Regions from separate parts of the Vagococcus carniphilus genome, predicted to be linked through region 1. Evidence: a T-box and tRNA genes for the amino acid it is inferred to sense, from the RefSeq annotation. Region 1 holds a T-box; the other holds one or more tRNA genes.
What was found. A T-box is a leader RNA that pairs with one kind of tRNA and senses whether it is charged. The one in region 1 lies ahead of serS (serine--tRNA ligase), so its partner is inferred to be a tRNA-Ser.
Positions count from the first base shown of each region.

Region 1 (9,612 bases):
ACTTGTTAGGTTTAGCAACTTATTTTACAGCAGGTGAGCAAGAAGTAAGGGCATGGACATTTAAAAATGGAATGAAGGCTCCTGAGTGCGCGGGAATTATTCATACTGATTTTGAACGCGGATTTATTCGTGCTGAAACAGTTTCTTATGATGACTTGAAAGAACATGGAAGTATGTCAGCGGCTAAGGAAGTGGGACGTGTTCGATTAGAAGGTAAAGAGTACATCGTAAAAGATGGCGACGTTATGCTGTTTAGATTCAACGTTTAAAATTAGAAAATAAAGGTGAGACTATTGGAAGAAACTAGAGAAGAACTACAACAAAAAGTAGCTCAAAATCGTGAGTTAATGACACAATTAACGAAAAAAAATGACCAATTTATTTTTGATATTAATAAAGTTTTAGAAACAAGTCAGTTAGAAGAAGAAAAAAAAGTAAGAGAACTCAACACAATGTTAGTTGCCTTAGTAGAAGGTCAAAAAACAGGTGTGACGGCTAAACAATTATATGGCACACCAACTGAAGCAGCTGATGCAATTATTAATGCACCAGAACCAGCTCCAGAGATGACTTTTGGTAAAATTATGTTAGATAACTTTTTACTATTATTCACTATTTTAAGTGTGATGGTTTCCCTATTCGGTATGTTTTCTAGAACAGGTCAACAAACAACTCAAGGAATCACAGCAATTGTATTAGGTGCAGCTTCAGGTGCTTTTTCATTCTACCTGATTTACCGCTATATCTATGTCTATGACCAACCAGGAGCAGATGCAAGTAAGCGTCCAGGATTCCTAAAAACATCGGGAATTATGGCATTAAGTTTTATTCCTTGGTTTATCGTATTTGCATTAGCTAGCTTCTTACCAGCCAATGTGAATCCGGTACTAGATCCAATGTTGACTATTTCTTTAGGGGTAGCCACTTATGGAATTCGTTATTGGTTGAAGAAAAAATTTAGATTTGAGAGTGTCATGTTTGCTAAACGTTAATAATTACTAAATCTAATCAAAGAACTTGATTAGATTTTTTTTTAATTAGCGGAATAAATTGACGAATTTACTTTTTTTTGGTAAGTTTGTAAGTAAAATAAAAATAAGGGAGTGCTATTTTCTAATGACAAATTGGGAAACAAAATTTTCAAAAAAAGGTTTTACTTTTGATGACGTCTTATTAATTCCAGCTGAAAGCCACGTGTTACCAAATGATGTGGATTTATCTGTGGAGCTGGCGCCCAATTTAAAACTAAATATTCCAATTATGAGTGCTAGTATGGATACTGTTACTGACAGTAAGATGGCTATTGCAATGGCAAGACAAGGTGGATTAGGGGTTATTCATAAAAACATGTCAATCGAGCAACAAGCTGATGAAGTAAAAAAAGTTAAACGTTCTGAAAGTGGTGTTATCATTGATCCGTTCTTCTTAACACCTGATAGTCTAGTTGCTGAAGCAGAACAATTAATGTCTAAATACCGTATCAGTGGTGTACCGATTGTAGAAACGTTAGAAAATAGAAAATTAGTTGGTATTTTAACAAATCGTGATTTACGTTTTATTACAGATTACCAACAACCGATTATTGATGTAATGACTAAAGAAGATTTAGTAACAGCACCTGTTGGAACATCTTTAAAAGATGCTGAAAATATTTTACAACAACATAAAATTGAAAAATTACCAATCGTTGATGATAAAGGTCGTTTAAGTGGTTTAATTACAATCAAAGATATTGAGAAAGTAATTGAATTCCCGAATGCAGCAAAAGATGAGCATGGACGTCTTTTAGTAGCAGCAGCAGTTGGTGTAACAAGTGACACGTTTGAACGTGCAGAAGCATTAGTAGACGCTGGTGTTGATGCTTTGATTATTGATACAGCTCATGGTCATAGTGCAGGTGTTATTAGAAAAATCAAAGAAATTCGTGATACATTCCAAAATGTAACGATTATTGCAGGAAACGTTGCAACAGCAGAAGGCACTAAAGCATTGTATGATGTTGGTGTTGATGTGGTTAAGGTGGGAATTGGACCAGGTTCAATTTGTACTACACGTGTAGTTGCAGGTGTTGGTGTTCCTCAATTAACAGCTATTTATGACGCTGCAGGTGTGGCTCGTGAATACGGAAGAACAATTATTGCTGATGGTGGTATTAAATATTCAGGAGATATCGTTAAAGCTTTAGCAGCAGGTGGGCATGTTGTTATGTTAGGCTCAATGTTAGCTGGAACAGATGAATCACCAGGTGAATTTGAAATTTATCAAGGTCGTCGTTTTAAAACATATCGTGGTATGGGTTCTCTTGGAGCGATGGAAAAAGGATCAAGCGATCGTTACTTCCAAAGTTCAGTAAACGAAGCTAACAAGTTAGTTCCAGAAGGTATTGAAGGTCGTGTTGCCTATAAAGGTAGCGCACAAGATATTGTCTTCCAAATGACAGGTGGCTTACGTGCAGGTATGGGTTATGTAGGTGCAGGTAACTTACAAGAACTACGTGACAACGCTCAGTTTGTTCAAATGAGTGGAGCAGGGTTACGTGAATCTCATCCTCATGATGTCCAAATCACAAAAGAAGCACCAAACTATTCAATTGAATCTTAAAACTTTTAAAAGGAAGGCTACTGAGGCCTTCTTTTTTTGCTTTATTAAGGTCGTTTGCTAAAAAAAGAGACCGACACGTAAGTCAGTCTCTATTAAATAAATGAATTAATCTTTAGTAATTTTTGTTAAACCACCCATGTAAGGAACTAAAACTTCAGGAATTGTTACACTACCGTCTTCATTTTGATAGTTTTCTAAGATAGCCGCAACAGTTCTACCAACAGCTAATCCAGATCCGTTTAAAGTATGCACGAAGTCAGTTTTACCTTCTTCGTTACGGTAACGGATTTTAGCACGTCTTGCTTGGAAGTTCTCACAGTTAGAACAAGAACTGATTTCACGATAAGTATCTTGAGCTGGAATCCAAACTTCAATGTCATAAGTTTTAGCAGCAGAAAAGCCCATGTCTCCTGTACAAAGAGTAATTACTCGGTATGGTAAGTTTAATTTTTGTAGAATAGCTTCTGCATTATTAGTCATTTTTTCTAATTCTTCATAAGAAGTTTCTGGTTTACTTAATTTTACCATCTCAACTTTGTTGAATTGGTGTAATCTGATTAAACCTCTTGTGTCACGTCCTGCACTTCCAGCTTCTGAACGGAAAGAAGGGCTTAGGGCTGTAAAGTAAACAGGTAATTGTTCAGGTGATAAAATTTCATCACGGTAGTAGTTAGTTAAAGGAACTTCTGCTGTAGGAATTAATGTATAGTTACTGTTTTCTAATTGGAAAACATCTTCTTTAAATTTAGGAAATTGACCTGTACCAAACATAGAATCTTCGTTAACAATGTATGGTGTAATCATTTCAGTATATCCATGTTCATAGATATGAGTATCAAGCATTAAATTGTAAATAGCTCTTTCTAAACGAGCGCCTAATCCTTTGTAGAAGACAAAGCGACTACCAGAAACCTTAGCACCACGTTCAAAATCTAAAATTCCTAAATTTTCAGCTACTTCCCAATGAGGTTTTGCTTCGAAATCAAATTTTCTAGGAGTTTCCCAACGTCTAACTTCCACATTGTCATCTTCGTCTTCTCCAACTGGAACATCTTCATGAGGTAGGTTTGGTAAAGTGTGAGAAATAGTTTGTAGTTTTTCGTCGATACCGCGAATTGTATCGTCTAACCCTTTAATTTTTTCTCCTAATTCTTTCATTTCAACAATTTTATCATCTGCATTTTCTTTGTTGCGTTTTAGTGTAGAGATTTCTTGAGAAACATCATTTTTAGTTTTTTTCAAAGTTTCCACTTGAACTAAATGTTCACGTCTGTCCTTATCAAGAGCCATGAAATCATTTAAAATCTCAACGTTAACTCCACGGGTTAATAATTTTTCTTTGACAATGTCAAAGTTTTGTCTCATAAATTTTACATCTAACATAATACATCCTCCTTAAATTTTTAAAATAAAAAAACCTTCCACCCCAAAAAGAATAAATATTCCTTTTGGGGCGAAAGGTTGAATTTCGCGGTACCACCCAGATTTACACATGTGTGTCTTCATTAAGCAAGTTAACGGTTTGCATCCGATGTAGCTTAATCCTAATGGTTTTCGCTACATATCATTAAAAAGTGGATTCCTTATCTTTTTGTATTGACTTTCACCAACCGTCAACTCTCTAAAACAAGTAAAGTAAGTACTAATCTTTTTTTGACTATTTATTAGATAGAGTATAGCTACTTTTTTTTAGTCTGTCAAATTAGTTGTGGAGGTGCTGCTTCCATTTTGTCATTTTTTCTGTCAAAAGCGTAATAAATTCTTCATCGCTGCTGCCTTCTAATTTGTAGTAAAGAGCAGTGGCAACTAAAATAGTATCAATACATTCTTCTTTGATATCCTCTGTTTGTAATGACTTATATTGATTACCACTGGCTTTAGTTTGACTTAACACAGCTTGAGCGACTTCACCAGATTCTTCAGATAATTTTAAGGCCATTTGTTCTAGTGTTTTTGGCTCAAGTATAGCTAATTGTTTGATTGCTTGAAGTGTTTTGTCCATTAAGGAATTAACCTCCATTAAAATTATTGTATTTGATTAATTTGTTGAAAGAGTTCTTTTGATAGGGCGATACTGCTTCTATCTTTTTCATTGATGTTACTTAAGAAAATAACCATATTGCTAGCATCTTTGTTAAAGAAAAGAGTAGATTCATATCCTCTGAATACACCGTGAGCATAATAATTGTTTTCTCGATCGTAGATACCTGCTTTATAATCATAGAAATAAGGTCCAGGTTTCTTTTCAAGAGTTTTTTGTAAGGTTTCTTGAGAGATGACCCTACCATCGATAACCGCTTGAATTAGTGTTAATAAATCTGAAACAGAGGTGTACATATTGCCGGTTCCTAATTCGTTAATATAGGTTGCTTCAGAAATTTTCACAGGTTCTCTTTTTACAGTACCGTCGTCTTCTTTGTAATAAGAAGGAATTAAATGGGTTTCTTGTTGAACATGATTATAAAATCCTGAGTGCTCTAAGTTAAGTGGCGTTTTTATAATTTCATCGAAATATTGTTCATAAGATGTATGAGTTATTTTTTCAATAATTGCTGCCAATAAGAAAAAGTTGACGTCAGAATAATGCCACTTAGTTTGTTTTTCATAGGTAACATTTTTTAATACATAAGCAATACTCTCATCTTTTGATTTAGTTGAACTAAGTTTTTCTTTTAAAACTAAACCAGATGTCATCGACAACATTTGATCAATAGTTATATTTTTACTATTTGGAATATCAGGATAGTAAGTATCAAGAGTGGTTTCTAACTCAATTTTTCCTTCTTCAATTAATGACATAAGTAAAGTTGCTGTCACTAATTTTTGGACAGAGCCTAACATGTAAGTACTATCTATAGGATTATTCGAATAGTCTTTTGTATTTCCGTAGTTATCCATTAAAACTACTTGGTTATTTTTTATTACTAAAAAGGTACCAGAGCTATTAGTTTGGCTGATTTTTTGATCAAGTTGTTTTGATAAATCAGTATGAAGAGAAGAAATATCTTGATAATTAGCAGTACTAACTCGAGGGATGAATTGATTCTCTTCCATCTCAATTGATGACTCAGTTGTTTGTTCAGTCTCAGTAGAACTTGACGTAGTATCTGTTGAACTTATGGATGATTGAGTTGTGTTTAAGCCGTATTGTTTAATTTCAGGTAAATCAAATTCCTTTTTTAATATAGGAAACCAGAAATAAACATTAAACGCAATAGCGCCACCTAGTAACAAACCAATAAAAAAAAGAATAACAGTTTTTCTTCTTTGCCTTTTAAGTCTTTTCCTAAGTAAATTAGTGGTGACTTTAGAAGGTTCCATAATGCAACCTCTCTTTCTATTAGATAAATTTATGAATCATTTTATCACAAAGATGTGAACAAAAAATGAAAAAACGTTAATACTTTTCGTATTAACGTTTTGTTATACTCTGCCAAATTTGAATGAAAAAATTAGCTCTTTCAATATCAGTTTTTAAAGCAACTTTAGAAACATCATGTATTTCTTCTTCTTTTGTTAAATAACCAAGGGTGTCAGTCGTGTTATAAACATGTTCACTCCCAACAATATAACCTTTTTTCTTAGGAGCATTAACTTTTTTCTTTTTTGTTAATTGCTTTTTATTTGGTTCGAAAAATAGTTTGATGTTCTGATTATCGTTTTTAGTCCAAACAGATAAGTCTTCGGTAAGGACAATAGAAGCTTTATCTTTTTTTCCCTTATTGATACTAATAGTACTTTGGCTTGATGGCTCACCTTTTTTTAGCACTGTTTTATATGACCAATTGTCATAAACGTAATTCATTAAATTGGCGGTTTCTTGGAAACGACTGTATTCAGGATCAACATCCATAACCACCGTGATAATTCTCTGATCTCCTCTTTTAGCAGTACCAACAAAACAGGCACCAGCAAGTGGAGTAGTTCCGGTTTTTAATCCATCGACACCTTCAGTGTAATAATCAAAATCCGGTAACATCTCATTTGAATTCCAAATAGTTGTTCCGTCTGAAATAGCTCTACTTGGAGATGAAGCAATTTCTAAAACTTCAGGAAAGTCTGTGATAATCTCTCTAGCAACAATCGCCATACTTCTGGCACTAAGTAAGTTTTCGTCTGTTTTTTTAGAGCCTGGATAAATATCTTTTCCCATATCTTCATTTCCCAACCCAGAGGCTGTTACTAAATAGCCATCTTTTATATTCCAATCATCAAGTTGTTTGTACATGCGATCAACAAACTTAATTTCAGAACCAGAGATAAGTTCAGCTAATGCAGACGTTAATGAGTTGGCTGAAGAAATTAAGGAAGCTTCCAGAGCATCTTTTACAGTGTAATCATGTTTATCTTTGATAGGTATATTAGATAAATCTGGATTTTTACTCATTTTTTTTAATTTATCACTGACGGGTACTTTGTCTTCCCAAGAAATAGTACCTTTTTCTATTTCATCGAAAACAATATAAGCAGTAATAAGTTTTGTCATAGAGGCAATACCTAAAGGTTCGTCAGCGTTTTGGTTATAAAAAACTTTTCCTGTGTCATAATCAACGGCAAAGGCGGCACTAGCAGGAGATGAAAAGTCATTTTCTGCTGCTAAAGTATGGATAGGTAGTGGAATAATAGCTGTAATTACTAATAGGAAAATACCTAACCGTTGTTTCATTTGTTTCATAAAAAAATCCTTTCTTAACGAGCGAATTTATTACCAGTTAAAATTTATCAAAAAAAAGAGGCCAAAGCAAATAATGAGTCGGCTTCTTTTAAGATAATTATAATTCTGTTGATTTTAAAGGTAAATGAATGACAAAAGAGGTCCACCCATTTTCTGATGTTGCATAAATATAGCCGTTATGTAGAGTAACTATACTTTGAGCTATAGCCAAACCTAAACCTGTACCTCCAGTTTGTTGTGATCTGGATTCTTCCACTCGGTAAAAGCGATCAAATAATAAATCAAGTGATTGTTTAGGAATTTCTTTACCATCATTTTTCACCGTAATAACAACCTCTGAACCAATTTTTTCAGAGTGGATAATAATTTGTTTACCATTAACTCCATATTTTAAAGCATTAGATAGTAGATTATCAAAAACTCGAACTAATTTTTCTGTGTCACCCTCCATCATAAGAGAAGAAGGTGATGCTTCAAAGTCGACTGTCACATTTTTTTTAGAGGCTTCTAATTCGAAATCAACAACAACTTGACCAATTAATTGTTGCATATCAAAAGTCATAATGCTAAGAGGTGTGTTAGATTGCCGAACCTTAGTATACTCAAATAAATCATCTACTAACACTTTCATTTGTCTGGCTTTCATATAGGCTGTATGAGTATATTTTAAAAGTTCCTCATCACTAGAATATTTTTTTTCTTCAATTAAGCCGAGATAGCCGATAATTGAAGTTAGAGGTGTTCTAATATCATGACTAACATTTGTAATTAATTCATCTTTTGATTGTTCAATACGCCGTTCTTCCTCAATGGCTTCTACAGTACTGTCGACCAAAGCATTGATACTTCGAATTAACTTTCCAGAGTCCCCGTTGAGATCAAAAGGAATACGGTGGTCATAGTGCCCGTTAGAGATATAGTGAAGTTCACTAATAATATGGCGTTGCTGCATTTGTCTGTACCGTCTAATTAGTCGCCAATAAAGGATAGATAAGTCGATAATTCCAAGTAAGAAAAAAATTGGTTTTTTCCAAGCGTAAGAAGTAGGACTATAAAAAGTATCATAGATAGAAGTGCTGATATTGCTAATCATACTTTCAATAGATAAACTTGACTGAACAATTTGTATTAATAACATGTACATTGCTAAATTTAATAAAATTAATAAAATAATAGTTACAATACCTTCTATAAGAAGCTCGCTTTTTTCTTTTGAGGTTAGAACAATTCGATTATGTTTTTTTTGTTTATCTCTCAATTTTATAGCCAACACCCCAAACTGTTTGGATTACTTTTTCTCCATTTGTGGCTTCTTCAATTTTATCTCTCAAGTGACTAACATGAACCATAACAGTTTTAGCTGAAACTAAACTTTCCTGTTGCCAAACTCTTTCAAATATTTCATCCGCGCTAAAAACACGATTAGGATGACTAGCTAATAAATATAGAATACCAAATTCAAGAGCTGTTAATTGGATGTTTACATTTTTATCAGTAGTAACTTCATGAGATTCTTTTTTTATTTTTAAAGGGCCAATCTCTAAAATATCTGGAACTTCGGTTTGAACTTGTTGCATATTTGTTCGTCTTAATAACGATTTGACACGTGCCATAATTTCTAATGGATTAAATGGCTTTGTAACGTAATCGTCAGCACCTGCAATTAAACCTTGTATTTTATCCATGTCTGTTGTTTTTGCAGTTAACATAATAATAGGGATTTGAGAAGTTTTTCGAAGCTCTTTGACAACTTCCATACCATCCATTTCAGGCATCATAATGTCTAGAATCATCAAATCAATATCAGGGTTAGCTGTAATTTTAATTAAGGCCTCTTTTCCGTTATAAGCTTTAATCACATCGTAGCCTTCGTTTTTTATGTATATATTTAATAGCTCAACAATTTCTTTATCATCATCTACAACAAGTATCTTCATAAATAAATCCTCCGCTTCTAATTTAATAGTGTATAATTATATTGTACCAAAAGTTGGTAAAGAAAAAATAATTTTAAAAAGATGTTTACAAATATTTAAAAAAGTAGTATATTATTTTCATTGCTGTTTTAGAAAAAAGCAATATAAAATAATTTGAAATTAGTTGTTGACAACCTTTTGGAAGTTATGTTATTATTTTTGAGGTTGATCGAAACCACCGATTCTTGTTGATTCAACAATTAAAAAAATAAAAAAAGTTGTTGACAAAACGAAACAACTTTGTTATTATTAAAAAGTTGTTACGGCAACGAAGAAATAGATCTTTGAAAACTGAACAAAGTAAGACAAACCAAATGTGTAGGGCGTTTTTACTTTTAGTAAAAACAAACCATATTTAGT
Region 1 covers NZ_CP060720.1:174,494-184,105, forward strand. Annotated here, with positions in the region: gene ychF (redox-regulated ATPase YchF) at 1-269, shown strand, start outside; gene H9L18_RS00840 (DUF1129 domain-containing protein) at 294-992, shown strand; gene guaB (IMP dehydrogenase) at 1,117-2,601, shown strand; gene serS (serine--tRNA ligase) at 2,707-3,984, opposite strand; T-box leader at 4,048-4,266, opposite strand; gene H9L18_RS00855 (MazG-like family protein) at 4,304-4,603, opposite strand; gene H9L18_RS00860 (serine hydrolase domain-containing protein) at 4,627-5,922, opposite strand; gene H9L18_RS00865 (serine hydrolase) at 6,014-7,276, opposite strand; gene H9L18_RS00870 (sensor histidine kinase) at 7,374-8,534, opposite strand; gene croR (response regulator transcription factor CroR) at 8,524-9,213, opposite strand.

Region 2 (9,612 bases), 1.2 Mb from region 1:
AGTATGTATTTTTATTTATATTTTATTTTTTGAAGATAAAAAGAAAGAGGAGATATAAGATGGCTAAGATAGTAAATAGTATAGAAGAGCTTATTGGAGAAACACCTATTGTAAAATTAAAAGAAAGAAGTGGCGAATCTGAAGTGTTCGTTAAACTAGAATCTTTTAACCCAGGTGGAAGTGTTAAAGATAGAATTGCTTTATCGATGATAGAAAGAGCTGAAAAAGAAGGTAAATTATCGAAAGGCTATACAATTGTTGAGCCGACAAGCGGAAATACTGGTATAGGATTAGCTATGGTTGGTGCTTCAAAAGGTTATTCTGTTACTTTGGTTATGCCGGATACAATGAGTGTTGAGAGACAAAAGCTTATGAAAGCATATGGAGCAGAAATTATTTTGACACCAGGTAAAGAAGGGATGAAAGGCTCTATAAAAGTAGCAGAAGATTTAGCCAATCAAGAAGGCTATTTTATGCCACTTCAATTTGAAAATCTTGCTAACCCGAAAATTCATGAAGAAACAACAGCAAAAGAAATATTAGAGGCTTTTGATGGAAAGGTGATTGATGCATTTGTTGCAGGAGTTGGAACAGGTGGAACAGTTACTGGTATTGGTCGAGAATTAAAAAAAATGTATCCTAATATAAAAATATATGCTGTTGAACCAGAAGAAAGCCATGTTCTAAGAGGAGGAAGTCATTCTCCTCATAAAATTCAAGGTATTGGAGCTGGGTTCATTCCAACTGTGTTAGATCAATCAATTTTTGATGAGATAATAGCTGTTTCAAGTGATGAAGCCATTCAGGAGGCAAGGTATGTTGCTCAAAATGATGGCTTGTTGGTAGGTGTGTCTTCAGGGGCTGCTATTCATGCAGCAAAACAAGTAGGGAAATTGTTACCAAAAGATGGAGTAGTTCTGACGATAGCGCCTGACAATGGAGAACGATACTTATCTACTAATTTATATGAATTCTAATTTAATAATTTTATTATTTAATAAAACAGAAGATCTTTCTTGATAATTACTATTATTGGTAGTAGAATAAAGTTATAAAAAAATTCACAAGGATGATGTATATGTCTAGTCACGTTGTTGAAGATGCTATTAATAAAATGAAAGATTCTAATATCAGGATTACTCCACAGAGATATGCTATCTTAGAATACCTAGTTGAAAGTAAGAGCCATCCGACTGCAGACGAAATTTATAAACATTTAGAGCATCGCTTTCCTAATATGAGTGTTGCGACTGTTTATAATAACTTGCGACTATTTACTGAGATTGGTTTTGTAATTGAAATGGCATATGGTGATTCTTCAAGTCGATTTGATTTTACTTCTACAAAGCATTATCATGCAATTTGCGATAAGTGTGGCAAAGTAGTTGATGTGTTCTATCCAGGTTTAGAGGATGTTGAATCAGCGACAGAGCAGTTAACAGGATTTAAAATTAGAGATCATCGATTAGAAATGTATGGCTTATGCCCAGATTGTCAAGCTTTGGAAGAAAAGTGAAACAAAAGAAGTGAATAGACAATAGAAGAAAAGCACTTTAAAAAGTAATTAAATTACTTTTTAAAGTGTTTTTTTCATTCTAAAAGTGTAAAAGAAGTGGATTTTAGATCAATGAACATTTAGTTTAAAAAAATTTAAAAATATACTTGCTTTTTTCCAGTTCAATTGATATATTAGTAAATGTCGTTACGAGATAAGTAACTTTTAAATAACGAAAAATTATTTAAAAAACACTTGCAAAGCTAAAAAGAATATGTTAATATCTTTAAGTCGGCAAGTTAAACGTTCCGATTAAATAACAAATAAACAAAAAACTTTTTTTAAAAAATAACTTTTAGTTGTTGACAACCTTTTAAAAATGTTGTATGATATAAAAGTTGTTAAGAGAGTTAATTAGATCTTTGAAAACTGAACAAAGTAAGACAAACCAAATGTGTAGGGCGTTTTTACTTCTAGTAAAAACAAACCATATTTAGTGAATAACATTCGCTAGCAAGTTTTAAAATTAATGAGCTAAACATCGCAAGATGTTAATCAACTTTTATTGAGAGTTTGATCCTGGCTCAGGACGAACGCTGGCGGCGTGCCTAATACATGCAAGTCGAACGCTTTGATTTTCACCGGAGCTTGCTCCACCGAAAATCAAAGAGTGGCGGACGGGTGAGTAACACGTGGGCAACCTGCCCAACAGAGGGGGATAACACTTGGAAACAGGTGCTAATACCGCATAATTTGTTTTTCCGCATGGAAGAATAATAAAAGACGCTTCGGTGTCACTGTTGGATGGGCCCGCGCTGCATTAGTTAGTTGGTGGGGTAACGGCCTACCAAGACCATGATGCATAGCCGACCTGAGAGGGTGATCGGCCACACTGGGACTGAGACACGGCCCAGACTCCTACGGGAGGCAGCAGTAGGGAATCTTCGGCAATGGACGAAAGTCTGACCGAGCAACGCCGCGTGAGTGAAGAAGGTTTTCGGATCGTAAAACTCTGTTGTTAGAGAAGAACAAGTGAGAGAGTTACTGTTCTCACCTTGACGGTATCTAACCAGAAAGCCACGGCTAACTACGTGCCAGCAGCCGCGGTAATACGTAGGTGGCAAGCGTTGTCCGGATTTATTGGGCGTAAAGCGAGCGCAGGCGGTTTCTTAAGTCTGATGTGAAAGCCCTCGGCTCAACCGAGGAAGGTCATTGGAAACTGGGGAACTTGAGTGCAGAAGAGGAGAGTGGAATTCCATGTGTAGCGGTGAAATGCGTAGATATATGGAGGAACACCAGTGGCGAAGGCGACTCTCTGGTCTGTAACTGACGCTGAGGCTCGAAAGCGTGGGGAGCAAACAGGATTAGATACCCTGGTAGTCCACGCCGTAAACGATGAGTGCTAAGTGTTGGAGGCTTTCCGCCCTTCAGTGCTGCAGTTAACGCATTAAGCACTCCGCCTGGGGAGTACGGCCGCAAGGCTGAAACTCAAAGGAATTGACGGGGGCCCGCACAAGCGGTGGAGCATGTGGTTTAATTCGAAGCAACGCGAAGAACCTTACCAGGTCTTGACATCCTTTGACCACTCTAGAGATAGAGCTTTCCCTTCGGGGACAAAGTGACAGGTGGTGCATGGTTGTCGTCAGCTCGTGTCGTGAGATGTTGGGTTAAGTCCCGCAACGAGCGCAACCCTTATTGTTAGTTGCCATCATTCAGTTGGGCACTCTAGCGAGACTGCCGGTGACAAACCGGAGGAAGGTGGGGATGACGTCAAATCATCATGCCCCTTATGACCTGGGCTACACACGTGCTACAATGGACGGTACAATGAGTCGCAAGACCGCGAGGTTTAGCTAATCTCTTAAAGCCGTTCTCAGTTCGGATTGTAGGCTGCAACTCGCCTACATGAAGCCGGAATCGCTAGTAATCGTGGATCAGCACGCCACGGTGAATACGTTCCCGGGCCTTGTACACACCGCCCGTCACACCACGAGAGTTTGTAACACCCAAAGTCGGTGAGGTAACCTTTTGGAGCCAGCCGCCTAAGGTGGGATAGATGATTGGGGTGAAGTCGTAACAAGGTAGCCGTATCGGAAGGTGCGGCTGGATCACCTCCTTTCTAAGGAATATTACGGAAAACACATTGGTACTTACTTTGTTCAGTTTTGAGAGATTTATTCTCTTGCTTTTATAATTCTAAATAGGGGCCTTAGCTCAGCTGGGAGAGCGCCTGCCTTGCACGCAGGAGGTCAGCGGTTCGATCCCGCTAGGCTCCATTGGTGTCTTTGACACCAATTGTATTGTTCATTGAAAACTGGATAGTTGAAGTTAGACATCAACATTAATTTTTAACACACCGAGTTGATCAGTTTTATTAGTAAAATTGTGATACATAAATAGTTTTACTTGAATATCGCTATTTAAGTAAAATCAGAAACATCTAACTCATATATAGTTAGAAAAGGTTAAGTGAATAAGGGCGCACGGTGGATGCCTTGGCACTAGAAGCCGATGAAGGACGGGACTAACTCCGATATGCTTTGGGGAGCTGTAAGTAAGCTATGATCCAGAGATTTCCGAATGGGGGAACCCAGCATCTTTTATAGGATGTTACTTTCAAGTGAATACATAGCTTGTTAGAGGTAGACGCAGAGAACTGAAACATCTAAGTACCTGCAGGAAGAGAAAGAAAATTCGATTTCCTTAGTAGCGGCGAGCGAAACGGAAACAGCCCAAACCAAGAAGCTTGCTTCTTGGGGTTGTAGGACTCAGCTGTGGTAGCTGTTGTGGATAGTTGAATCGATCTGGAAAGATCAGCCGGAGCGGGTAAAAGCCCCGTAGACGAAATCAACAACACACCTATGAGTATCCTGAGTACGGCGGAACACGAGAAATTCCGTCGGAATCCGGGAGGACCATCTCCCAAGGCTAAATACTCTCTAGTGACCGATAGTGAACCAGTACCGTGAGGGAAAGGTGAAAAGCACCCCGGAAGGGGAGTGAAATAGAACCTGAAACCGTGTGCCTACAACAAGTCAGAGCCCGTTAATGGGTGATGGCGTGCCTTTTGCAGAATGAACCGGCGAGTTACGATTGCATGCGAGGTTAAGCTGAAGAAGCGGAGCCGTAGCGAAAGCGAGTCTGAATAGGGCGAGTGAGTATGTAGTCGTAGACCCGAAACCATGTGACCTACCCATGTCCAGGTTGAAGGTGCGGTAAAACGCACTGGAGGACCGAACCCACGTACGTTGAAAAGTGCGGGGATGAGGTGTGGGTAGCGGAGAAATTCCAAACGAACTTGGAGATAGCTGGTTCTCTCCGAAATAGCTTTAGGGCTAGCCTCGGAATTAAGAATGATGGAGGTAGAGCACTGTTTGGACTAGGGGCCCGTCTTGGGTTACCGAATTCAGATAAACTCCGAATGCCATTCATTTATGTCCGGGAGTCAGACAGTGAGTGATAAGATCCATTGTCGAAAGGGAAACAGCCCAGACCACCAGCTAAGGTCCCCAAATATATGTTAAGTGGAAAAGGATGTGAGGGTGCACAAACAACTAGGATGTTGGCTCAGAAGCAGCCATCATTTAAAGAGTGCGTAATAGCTCACTAGTCGAGTGCCCTTGCGCCGAAAATGTACCGGGGCTAAACATATTACCGAAGCTGTGGATAGAACCTTTTGGTTCTATGGTAGGAGAGCGTTCTAAGGGCGTCGAAGCTAGATCGTAAGGACTGGTGGAGCGCTTAGAAGTGAGAATGCCGGTATGAGTAGCGAAAGACAGGTGAGAATCCTGTCCACCGAATGACTAAGGTTTCCTGGGGAAGGCTCGTCCTCCCAGGGTTAGTCGGGACCTAAGCCGAGGCCGATAGGCGTAGGCGATGGATAACAGGTTGAGATTCCTGTACCCGTTTGTTTTGTTTGAACAATGGAGGGACGCAGTAGGTTACAAGTTCGCACTGTTGGATATGTGCGTTCAAGCAATAAGTCTTGATAAGAGTCAAATGCTTTTATCTCTAAGGACAAGTTGTGATGAGGAGGGAAATTTAGTACCGAAGTCTTAATATCACACTGCCAAGAAAAGCTTCTAGTTAGAAACAAACGGCCCGTACCGCAAACCGACACAGGTAGTCGAGGAGAGAATCCTAAGGTGAGCGAGAGAACTCTCGTTAAGGAACTCGGCAAAATGACCCCGTAACTTAGGGAGAAGGGGTGCTGAACGCAAGTTCAGCCGCAGTGAATAGGCCCAAGCGACTGTTTATCAAAAACACAGGTCTCTGCAAAATCGAAAGATGACGTATAGGGGCTGACGCCTGCCCGGTGCTGGAAGGTTAAGAGGATGGGTTAGCAATAGCGAAGCTCAGAATTGAAGCCCCAGTAAACGGCGGCCGTAACTATAACGGTCCTAAGGTAGCGAAATTCCTTGTCGGGTAAGTTCCGACCCGCACGAAAGGCGTAACGATTTGGGCACTGTCTCAACGAGAGACTCGGTGAAATTTTAGTACCTGTGAAGATGCAGGTTACCCGCGACAGGACGGAAAGACCCCATGGAGCTTTACTGTAGTTTGATATTGAATGTTTGTGACACATGTACAGGATAGGTAGGAGCCGTAGAGCTCGGGACGCTAGTCTCGAGGGAGGCATTGGTGGGATACTACCCTTGTGTTATGACCATTCTAACCCGCGCCACTTATCGTGGCGGGAGACAGTGTCAGATGGACAGTTTGACTGGGGCGGTCGCCTCCTAAAATGTAACGGAGGCGCCCAAAGGTTCCCTCAGAATGGTTGGAAATCATTCGTAGAGTGCAAAGGCAGAAGGGAGCTTGACTGCGAGAGCTACAACTCGAGCAGGGACGAAAGTCGGGCTTAGTGATCCGGTGGTTCCGCATGGAAGGGCCATCGCTCAACGGATAAAAGCTACCCTGGGGATAACAGGCTTATCTCCCCCAAGAGTTCACATCGACGGGGAGGTTTGGCACCTCGATGTCGGCTCGTCGCATCCTGGGGCTGTAGTCGGTCCCAAGGGTTGGGCTGTTCGCCCATTAAAGCGGCACGCGAGCTGGGTTCAGAACGTCGTGAGACAGTTCGGTCCCTATCCGTCGCGGGCGTTGGAAATTTGAGAGGAGCTGTCCTTAGTACGAGAGGACCGGGATGGACATACCTCTGGTGTACCAGTTGTTCTGCCAAGGGCATTGCTGGGTAGCTATGTATGGACGGGATAAACGCTGAAAGCATCTAAGCGTGAAGCCCCCTCAAGATGAGATTTCCCATTTCTTTAAGAAAGTAAGACCCCTGAAAGATGATCAGGTAGATAGGCTAGGAGTGGAAGTGCAGCGATGTACGGAGCGGACTAGTACTAATCGGTCGAGGACTTAACCAAAATATCGGTAACAATGTTGAATATAACTAAAACATCCAGTTTTGAGTGAACAATCACTCAAAAAAATAAGTGTGGCGATGATGGCAAGAAGGATACACCTGTTCCCATGCCGAACACAGAAGTTAAGCTTTTTAGCGCCGAGGGTAGTGAAGGGTTTCCCTTTGTGAGAGTAGGACGTTGCCATGCTTATTATAATTATCCGGCATAGCTCAGTTGGTAGTAGCGCATGACTGTTAATCATGATGTCGTAGGTTCGAGTCCTACTGCCGGAGTTTAAATGGCCCGTTGGTCAAGCGGTTAAGACACCGCCCTTTCACGGCGGTAACACGGGTTCGAGTCCCGTACGGGTCATAAGTTTTATATAACCAAATGGAGGTTTAGCTCAGCTGGGAGAGCACCTGCCTTACAAGCAGGGGGTCAGCGGTTCGATCCCGTTAACCTCCATTACCTAAATAATTGGTTCCGTGGTGTAGGGGTTAACATGCCTGCCTGTCACGCAGGAGATCGCGGGTTCAAATCCCGTCGGGACCGTTTGTTTTAGGCGCAGTAGCTCAGTTGGTAGAGCAACGGATTGAAGCTCCGTGTGTCGGCAGTTCGATTCTGTCTTGCGCCATTTTAAATATGGAGGGGTAGCGAAGTGGCTAAACGCGGCGGACTGTAAATCCGCTCCTTCGGGTTCGGCAGTTCGAATCTGCCCCCTCCATTTTAATTATTATATATAAACTATAGGGGTATAGTTTAGCGGTAGAACTACGGTCTCCAAAACCGTCAGCGTGGGTTCGATTCCTACTACCCCTGTTTTTATTATGGCGGTTGTGGCGAAGTGGTTAACGCACCGGATTGTGGCTCCGGCATTCGTGGGTTCGATTCCCATCAGTCGCCCCTTTAATGGGCTATAGCCAAGTGGTAAGGCAACGGACTTTGACTCCGTCACTCGTTGGTTCGAATCCAGCTAGCCCAGTATTTCGGCGGTATAGCCAAGTGGTAAGGCAGAGGTCTGCAACACCTTTATCATCGGTTCAAATCCGGTTACCGCCTTTTATATATTATGTTTTATGCCGGCGTGGCGGAATTGGCAGACGCGCTGGACTCAAAATCCTGTGCCCGCAAGGGCGTGCCGGTTCGACCCCGGCCGCCGGTATTGTATAGTGCTTAAACATAATAATATAATTAAAAATTATCCGGCATAGCTCAGTTGGTAGTAGCGCATGACTGTTAATCATGATGTCGTAGGTTCGAGTCCTACTGCCGGAGTATTATTGAGAATTAAGGTAAATAATGAATCTGGAGAGTTGTCCGAGCTGGCCGAAGGAGCATGATTGGAAATCATGTAGGCGGTAATAACTGTCTCAAGGGTTCGAATCCCTTACTCTCCGTAATTAAATTAAACAGGCCCGTTGGTCAAGCGGTTAAGACACCGCCCTTTCACGGCGGTAACACGGGTTCGAGTCCCGTACGGGTCATAAAAAAATAAATTTAATCTATTTTAGATTGGTTTAGGCGCAGTAGCTCAGTTGGTAGAGCAACGGATTGAAGCTCCGTGTGTCGGCAGTTCGATTCTGTCTTGCGCCATTAAAATATGGAGGGGTAGCGAAGTGGCTAAACGCGGCGGACTGTAAATCCGCTCCTTCGGGTTCGGCAGTTCGAATCTGCCCCCCTCCATTTTTAAAATTATATGGCGGTTGTGGCGAAGTGGTTAACGCACCGGATTGTGGCTCCGGCATTCGTGGGTTCGATTCCCATCAGTCGCCCCTTTAATGGGCTATAGCCAAGTGGTAAGGCAACGGACTTTGACTCCGTCACTCGTTGGTTCGAATCCAGCTAGCCCAGTAAAAGACTCGATTATTCGAGTCTTTTTTTTTGAGAAATATAATGCATTGTTACTTATATATTACAAATGTTTCTATTGTGACGTTAATCTAGGACTAAAGTCGTAGTTAAATTTGGTACAAATGCTTGATAGAAAAGAGCAAGTTTTGAGTTAAAATTTAACTAAGAAAACATCAAGAGAGGATGACTAAAATGGAAATGAAGAATATAGTTAAAAGTGAGCAATCTAAATATTGGTTAAGTTTTATTGGAAAAACAGCTTTATATGCAATTATTCTATTAGGATTAGTTTACTTATATCATTACAGTTCAGTAGGTGGAGGATCCTTTATCTATAATCAATTTTAGAAGGGGATGTTAGAAGATGGAGAATAAAATTGTTGAAACTATTAGGACTTGGTCTGAAAAAAAACCAAATAATATATTTTTTGATGAGGGAGAAAATAGTTTAACATATTTAGAGTTAGAAAATATGTCTAACTCTTTGGCTTCTTATTTAGAAGAAAATGAAGAGACTGGTAAAAATATTATTGTATATGGCGGTCAAAACAGCCGTATGGTTGTTAGCTTTTTAGGATGTACAAAGGCTGGATATGGTTACATACCAGTTGATGGACATACTCCAGTTGATCGAGTGAAAATGATTTATGAAGAGTCACAAGCGATTTGTGTCATAGCTATAGATGATTGGCCGTTAGAGATAGGAAATGTTATTAATTTAAATTTATTTGAAGAGATTGTATCTAAGAGAACAGTTCCTTCATTTAGTAACGTCGTTTCAGGAAATGATGTTTATTATACTATTTTTACTTCTGGTACAACCGGTAAACCTAAGGGTGTACAAATTACTTATTCCAACTTAGAAAGCTTTTGTAACTGGATGTTAGAGGATTTTGAATTGAAAATGGAACA
Region 2 covers NZ_CP060720.1:1,954,032-1,963,643, reverse strand. Annotated here, with positions in the region: gene lspA (signal peptidase II) at 1-58, shown strand, start outside; gene cysK (cysteine synthase A) at 60-977, shown strand; gene H9L18_RS09680 (Fur family transcriptional regulator) at 1,079-1,516, shown strand; rRNA gene H9L18_RS09675 (16S ribosomal RNA) at 2,057-3,614, shown strand; tRNA gene H9L18_RS09670 (tRNA-Ala) at 3,699-3,771, shown strand; rRNA gene H9L18_RS09665 (23S ribosomal RNA) at 3,959-6,870, shown strand; rRNA gene rrf (5S ribosomal RNA) at 6,941-7,056, shown strand; tRNA gene H9L18_RS09655 (tRNA-Asn) at 7,069-7,142, shown strand; tRNA gene H9L18_RS09650 (tRNA-Glu) at 7,150-7,221, shown strand; tRNA gene H9L18_RS09645 (tRNA-Val) at 7,242-7,314, shown strand; tRNA gene H9L18_RS09640 (tRNA-Asp) at 7,329-7,401, shown strand; tRNA gene H9L18_RS09635 (tRNA-Phe) at 7,411-7,483, shown strand; tRNA gene H9L18_RS09630 (tRNA-Tyr) at 7,494-7,573, shown strand; tRNA gene H9L18_RS09625 (tRNA-Trp) at 7,598-7,668, shown strand; tRNA gene H9L18_RS09620 (tRNA-His) at 7,680-7,752, shown strand; tRNA gene H9L18_RS09615 (tRNA-Gln) at 7,760-7,831, shown strand; tRNA gene H9L18_RS09610 (tRNA-Cys) at 7,838-7,908, shown strand; tRNA gene H9L18_RS09605 (tRNA-Leu) at 7,928-8,011, shown strand; tRNA gene H9L18_RS09600 (tRNA-Asn) at 8,051-8,124, shown strand; tRNA gene H9L18_RS09595 (tRNA-Ser) at 8,157-8,246, shown strand; tRNA gene H9L18_RS09590 (tRNA-Glu) at 8,262-8,333, shown strand; tRNA gene H9L18_RS09585 (tRNA-Phe) at 8,370-8,442, shown strand; tRNA gene H9L18_RS09580 (tRNA-Tyr) at 8,452-8,532, shown strand; tRNA gene H9L18_RS09575 (tRNA-His) at 8,549-8,621, shown strand; tRNA gene H9L18_RS09570 (tRNA-Gln) at 8,629-8,700, shown strand; gene H9L18_RS09565 (teichoic acid D-Ala incorporation-associated protein DltX) at 8,899-9,048, shown strand; gene dltA (D-alanine--poly(phosphoribitol) ligase subunit DltA) at 9,065-9,612, shown strand, end outside.
Region 2: it encodes a tRNA-Ser, which carries the amino acid that the T-box ahead of serS (serine--tRNA ligase) is inferred to sense. The anticodon was not compared.